Linked DNA regions of Variovorax paradoxus EPS. The protein of the gene in region 1 interacts with the protein of each later gene in a pairwise test. Links are inferred from orthologs where the notes say so. Each region holds a gene or a part of one and is shown in the gene's direction. Other genes may lie near its edges.

The links.
Region 2: the proteins of nusG (region 1) and rho interact in binary tests that used the Escherichia coli proteins (3 or more experiments, as listed by UniProt). The link is inferred for Variovorax paradoxus EPS from one-to-one orthologs.

The regions. Positions count from the first base shown.
Region 1 is NC_014931.1:709,043-712,248, forward strand. What follows is about bases 19-2,906. They hold nusG (transcription termination/antitermination protein NusG), read left to right. Parts: upstream 19-1,100; coding sequence 1,101-1,712; downstream 1,713-2,906. Other genes in these bases: tuf (elongation factor Tu), read left to right, coding at 19-517; secE (preprotein translocase subunit SecE), read left to right, coding at 718-1,101; rplK (50S ribosomal protein L11), read left to right, coding at 1,848-2,279; rplA (50S ribosomal protein L1), read left to right, coding at 2,280-2,906. Outside these bases: more of tuf, read left to right, coding at 1-18; more of rplA, read left to right, coding at 2,907-2,978. UniProt on the Escherichia coli protein: Part of the processive rRNA transcription and antitermination complex (rrnTAC). The complex forms an RNA-chaperone ring around the RNA exit tunnel of RNA polymerase (RNAP).
Region 2 is NC_014931.1:2,709,780-2,712,886, reverse strand. Bases 176-2,964 are described here. They hold rho (transcription termination factor Rho), read left to right. Parts: upstream 176-831; coding sequence 832-2,097; downstream 2,098-2,964. Other genes in these bases: VARPA_RS12520 (oxidoreductase), read right to left, coding at 2,155-2,964; trxA (thioredoxin TrxA), read left to right, coding at 316-648. Also shown: VARPA_RS12535 (PD-(D/E)XK nuclease family protein), read right to left, coding at 1-158; more of VARPA_RS12520, read right to left, coding at 2,965-3,107. UniProt on the Escherichia coli protein: Facilitates transcription termination by a mechanism that involves Rho binding to the nascent RNA, activation of Rho's RNA-dependent ATPase activity, and release of the mRNA from the DNA template.

The DNA.
Region 1 (3,206 bases):
CGGCACTGTGGTGACCGGCGCCGTCGAGCGCGGCGTGATCAAGGTCGGTGAAGAAATCGAGATCGTCGGCATCCGCCCGACCGTCAAGACCACCTGCACCGGCGTGGAAATGTTCCGCAAGCTGCTGGACCAAGGCCAAGCTGGCGACAACGTCGGCGTGCTGCTGCGCGGCACCAAGCGCGAAGAAGTCGAGCGCGGCCAAGTGCTGTGCAAGCCCGGCTCGATCAAGCCGCACGTGCACTTCACCGCCGAGGTGTATGTGCTGTCCAAGGACGAAGGTGGCCGTCACACGCCGTTCTTCAACAACTACCGTCCCCAGTTCTACTTCCGCACGACGGACGTGACCGGCGCGATCGAGTTGCCCAAGGACAAGGAAATGGTCATGCCTGGCGACAACGTCAGCATCACCGTCAAGCTGATCAACCCGATCGCGATGGAAGAAGGCCTGCGCTTCGCCATCCGTGAAGGCGGCCGTACCGTGGGTTCGGGCGTCGTGGCAAAGATCCTCGACATCTAAGCCGAGCGAAAAGAGTACCGGAGGGGTATAGCTCAATTGGCAGAGCGTCGGTCTCCAAAACCGAAGGTTGTAGGTTCGATTCCTACTGCCCCTGCCACCTAGGTGGCACTCCGAAAAAGCCCATCGTGACCCGATGGGCTTCGGCGTCTCAAGAGGCGCATTGAATTGAAGGTCGAAAGACCACAGGAAATCAGCCGAACATGGCCACTTCTCAAATCGAAACCGTGAGCACGGGCGCCGACAAGGCCAAATTGGCCGCAGCCGTGGTGCTGGCAGTGGGCGCCATCGTGGCGTTCTACCTGCTGTCCCGCCAAGGCTCGCTGGTGCAATGGGCTGCGCTGCTGGTCGGTCTGGCTGCAGCCGTGGGCGCGTTCGGCAGTTCGGAGAATGGCCGTCAGTTGTGGGCCTTCGGCCGCGACTCGTGGCGCGAGGTCAAGAAGGTCGTCTGGCCGACCCGCAAGGAAGCGATGCAGATGACGGCCTATGTGTTCGCCTTCGTGGCGATCATGTCCGTCTTCCTCTGGCTCACCGACAAGACGCTCGAATGGGTGTTTTTCGACCTCATTCTGGGCTGGAGAAAATAATGACCGACGACGTAGTTGAAACCACGCCGAGCGCGCCCGAGGAAGAAAACACCTCCGTGCTGGCTCCCGCCGCCAACCCTGATCTGCGTTGGTACGTGGTGCATGCCTATTCGGGCATGGAGAAGGCCGTCGAGCGCAACATCACCGAGCGCATCAACCGCGCCGGCATGCAAGACAAGTTCGGCCGCATCCTGGTCCCGACCGAAGAAGTGGTCGAGATCAAGAACGGCCAGAAGCGCACCACCGAGCGCCGCTTCTTCCCAGGCTACGTGCTGGTCGAAATGATCATGGACGACGAGAGCTGGCACTTGGTGAAGCACACCAACAAGGTGACCGGTTTCGTGGGCGGCGCCAAGAACCGTCCGGCCCCGATCTCGCAGAAAGAGGTCGAGGACATCGTCAGCCAGATGCAGCAGGGCACCGAGAAGCCGCGCCACAAGGTCGAGTTCACCGTTGGCGAATTCGTGCGCGTCAAGGAAGGCCCGTTCACCGACTTCAATGGCACGGTGGAAGACGTCAATTACGAGAAGAGCAAGGTCAGCGTGTCGGTCATGATTTTCGGCCGCTCCACGCCCGTCGAGCTCGAATTCAGCCAGGTCGAGAAGACCTGAGCCTTGGGCCGAGAGGCCTGAACCATTTCCGGCTGCGCGCTGTCCGACTCGGCGCGCGGCCTTGAGCAGAAGAGTCGTTAAACCCCGGGGAGCCGCGGCGAAAGCCAAGGCGATATCACCCGCAAGGAGCAAAAAATGGCGAAAAAAATCGTCGGCTTCGTCAAGCTGCAAGTGCCAGCTGGTAAAGCCAACCCATCACCACCGATCGGTCCCGCACTGGGCCAACGTGGTTTGAACATCATGGAGTTCTGCAAGGCGTTCAATGCGCAAACGCAGAGCTACGAGCCGGGTCTGGCGCTGCCGGTGGTCATCACCGCGTTCGCCGACAAGAGCTTCACCTTCATCATCAAGTCGCCGCCCGCTGGCGTGCTGATCAAGAAGGCGATCAAACTGGACAAGGGTTCGGCTCGCCCGCACCTGGACAAGGTCGGCAAGATCACGCGCGCTCAGCTCGAAGAAATCGCCAAGACCAAGATGAAGGACCTGACGGCCGCCGACATGGACGCCGCGGTTCGCACCATCGCCGGTACTGCCCGCTCGATGGGCGTGAATGTGGAGGGCGTGTAAATGTCCAAGATCACCAAGAAGCAAAAAGCGCTCGAAGGCAAGGTCGACAGCAACAAGCTGTACCCGCTGGCTGACGCGATCGTCATCGTCAAGGACGCCGCCACCGCCAAGTTCGACGAATCGATCGACGTGGCCGTGCAACTGGGCATCGACGCGAAGAAGTCGGACCAGGTCGTTCGCGGCGCCGTCGTGCTGCCCAACGGCACCGGCAAGACCAAGCGCGTGGCCGTGTTCGCCCAAGGCGCCAAGGCTGAAGAAGCCAAGGCCGCCGGCGCCGACATCGTCGGCATGGACGACCTCGCTGCGATGGTCAAGGCTGGCGACATGCCTTTCGACGTCGTGATCGCTGCCCCCGATGCCATGCGCGTCGTCGGTACGCTCGGCCAGATCCTCGGCCCGCGCGGCCTGATGCCCAACCCCAAGGTTGGCACCGTGACCCCGGACGTCGCCACGGCAGTGAAGAACGCCAAGGCTGGCCAGGTTCAGTTCCGCGTCGACAAGGCCGGCATCGTGCACGGCACGATCGGCCGTCGTTCGTTCGACAACGACAAGCTGCAGGGCAACCTCGCCGCGCTGATCGACGCTCTGGTCAAGGCCAAGCCGGCGACCAGCAAGGGCGTGTACCTGCGCAAGGTGGCTGTGTCGTCGACCATGGGTCTGGGTGTCCGCGTGGACACGCAAACCATCTCGGCGAGCTAAAGAGATTGGCCCGGCTCCGAAAGGAGCAGGGCGAATGTGGTGGGTCGCAGCAGCTTCGGTTGCCGTGAGCCATCCAAGACCGCTGGTGTGCAGGGCGCTGCACTTAATGGCCGGATCGATCCTTCCGGTGTCCAGCGCAGATGGCGATCCCGCTGCGAGGAATTTGATTTTTGTTCCGAACAGTTGGTCGCTGCATGAAGCGCGATCCGAGGCCCCGGCCGAAGGTCG
Region 2 (3,107 bases), 2.0 Mb from region 1 along the record:
CACATGCTGCGCGCCACGCCCATCAATTGCGCATACGGCACCAGCACCACGGTGCGCGCCGCATGCAGCTCGCGCTCGGCGAGCGCGCGGACGATCCGCGCGACGACGCCGTCGGCGGGGTCGCACCACAAGGCGTGGACGGGGTGGCCTTCGTTCATGTTCTATCGAGGGGTTTGAGAGCGCGTTGTCGTGATCTGCAAGGGCTTTGGCTATCACTGCCATAGCGGCTGCGCATGGCACCCCGCCCCTTGGTTTCTGTCACAATGACCAGCACTTTAGCTGCACCGAAACTCTCTGCGCACAAGGACACATCACATGGCCAGCGACCTGATCAAACACATCTCCGATTCCTCCTTCGAAGCCGACGTGCTCAAGTCCAGCCAGCCGGTGCTGGTCGACTACTGGGCCGAATGGTGCGGCCCCTGCAAGATGATCGCCCCGATCCTTGACGAAGTGTCGGCCACCTACGAAGGCAAGCTGCAGATCGCCAAGCTGAACGTCGACGAGAACCGCGACATCCCCGCCAAGTTCGGCATCCGCGGCATCCCCACGCTCATGCTGTTCAAGGACGGCCAACTGGCCGCCACCAAGGTCGGCGCCATGAGCAAGGCGCAACTCACCGCCTTCATCGACCAGCAACTCGCATAAGCGACATTCGATCCGGCCAGCGCGCAATGCGCTTGGCCGGCGCGTTTTTCCTGTCATAATCTCCCACAGATCACCGGCCCTTCCAGGCAACCGGTTCGAGTTCCCCGGTTAGTGCAGCAGTTCTCGCTACACATTCAACCTCCCCCCGTTTTCCGTTTCGATTACCCCGCGAGGGGTCATTCCATGCACTTAAACGAACTCAAGGCACTCCACGTGTCTGAAGTCCTCAAGCAGGCCGAAGCCCTTGAGATTGAAAACGTCGGCCGCATGCGCAAGCAGGAGCTGATGTTCGCGATCATCAAGAAGCGCGCAAAGGCCGGCGAACAGGTCTTCGCCGACGGCGTGCTCGAAATCCTGCCCGACGGCTTCGGCTTCCTGCGCAGCCCCGACACCAGCTTCACCGCCAGCACCGACGACATCTACATCTCGCCGAGCCAGGTGCGCCGCTTCAACCTGCACACCGGCGACATGATCGAAGGTGAAGTGCGCACGCCCAAGGATGGCGAGCGCTACTTCGCGCTGACCAAGCTGGACAAGGTCAACGACGGCCCGCCCGAGCAGAACAAGCACAAGGTGATGTTCGAGAATCTCACGCCGCTGTTCCCCAAGGAGCAGATGAAGCTGGAACGCGATGGCGTCAAGGGCGAAGAGAACATCACGGGCCGCATCATCGACATCATCGCCCCCATCGGCAAAGGCCAGCGCGCCCTGCTCGTGGCGCCGCCCAAGAGCGGCAAGACGGTGATGATGCAGCACATCGCCCACGCGATCAGCGCCAACTACCCCGACGTGCACATGATGGTGCTGCTCGTGGACGAGCGCCCTGAAGAAGTGACCGAAATGCAGCGCACCGTGAAGGGCGAAGTCATTGCTTCGACCTTCGACGAGCCTGCCGCCCGCCACGTGCACGTCGCCGAAATGGTGATCGAGCGCGCCAAGCGCCTGGTCGAACTGAAGAAGGACGTGGTGATCCTGCTGGACTCGATCACGCGTCTGGCCCGCGCCTACAACAACGTCGTGCCCTCGTCGGGCAAGGTGCTGACCGGCGGTGTCGACTCCAACGCACTGCAGCGCCCCAAGCGCTTCCTGGGCGCCGCGCGCAATGTGGAAGAAGGCGGCTCGCTGACCATCATCGGCACCGCGCTGATCGACACCGGCAGTCGCATGGACGAAGTGATCTTCGAAGAGTTCAAGGGCACCGGCAACTCCGAAATCCACCTGGACCGCCGCCTGTACGAAAAGCGCGTGTTCCCTTCGATCCAACTCAACCGCAGCGGCACGCGCCGCGAAGAATTGCTGTTGGCCCCCGAGATCCTTCAGAAGACCCGCATTCTTCGTCAGCTCATGTACAACATGGACGAGATCGAGTCGATGGAGCTGATGCTGAAGAACATGAAGGCGACGAAGACCAATGTCGAGTTCTTCGACATGATGCGTCGCGGCGGCTGAGCACCATCCCGCTCCTCCGCAAAAGCGCGTTGACCCTCACCGGTCAATGCGCTTTTTTCATGGGCGTTCGATGCGGATGGCGCGGCCCTCGGCTGCGCTCTGGCGACCGATGTCGAGGAGTTCCATCAGCGCGACCGCCTGCTCCGGCGGGACCGGGTTCGGCCCCGTGCCAAGGATCGCGTCGCGGACCGCCGCGTAGTAGTCGACGTAGTTGCCTGCCAGCGTGGGCACGGCGCGAAAGCGAGGCGCCCCGTCGCTGCCGATCAGCGTGAGTTCGCCATCGAGCGGATCGGCGCCCCATCCTTCGGCTGGTGGTCGTTGCCCGGCGCGCAGCGCATCCTCTTGCGGATCAACACCGTGCTTCACGTAGCTGCCGCGCGTGCCATGCACGATGTAGCGCGGCGCCGCATGGGCGGCGAGCGTCGTGGCGTGCAGCACCACGCGCAAGGGGGCGTGAGGGCCGCTTTCGTAGCGCAGCACGGCGTGGAAATAGTCTTCGACCAGCGCACCATCGCGAAGGACGGCCGTGTCGAGTTGCAGCGTATCGGGCCGTCCGAACAACTGGACGGCTTGATCCACCAAATGCGAGCCCAGGTCCACCCACAGGCCTGAACCCGGCACCGGCTGCTCTCGCCAGCGCTCGCGAACCTCGGGCCGGAAGCGGTCGAAATGCGATTCCAGGTACACCGGCCGCCCCAACTCGCCGCCTGCGAGAAGATCCTTCAACGTCAGGTAATCGGCGTCGTAACGCCGGTTCTGATAGACCGCCAGGACGCGATTGTTGCGTCGAGCCAACAATTCGAGCTCTCTCGCCTCGGCCACATCGAGCGTGAAAGGCTTGTCCACCACCACGTGCTTGCCGGCCTCCAGCGCAGCCTTTGCAACCGGATTGTGCTGGGCATTGGGCGTGGCGACCACGATCAGGTCGATGTCCGCGCGGGCCACGAGCACCGCCACGTCCGGCACCACGGCCACGCCGGGCCAGTCCGCGTGGACCTTGTGCGGCTGCG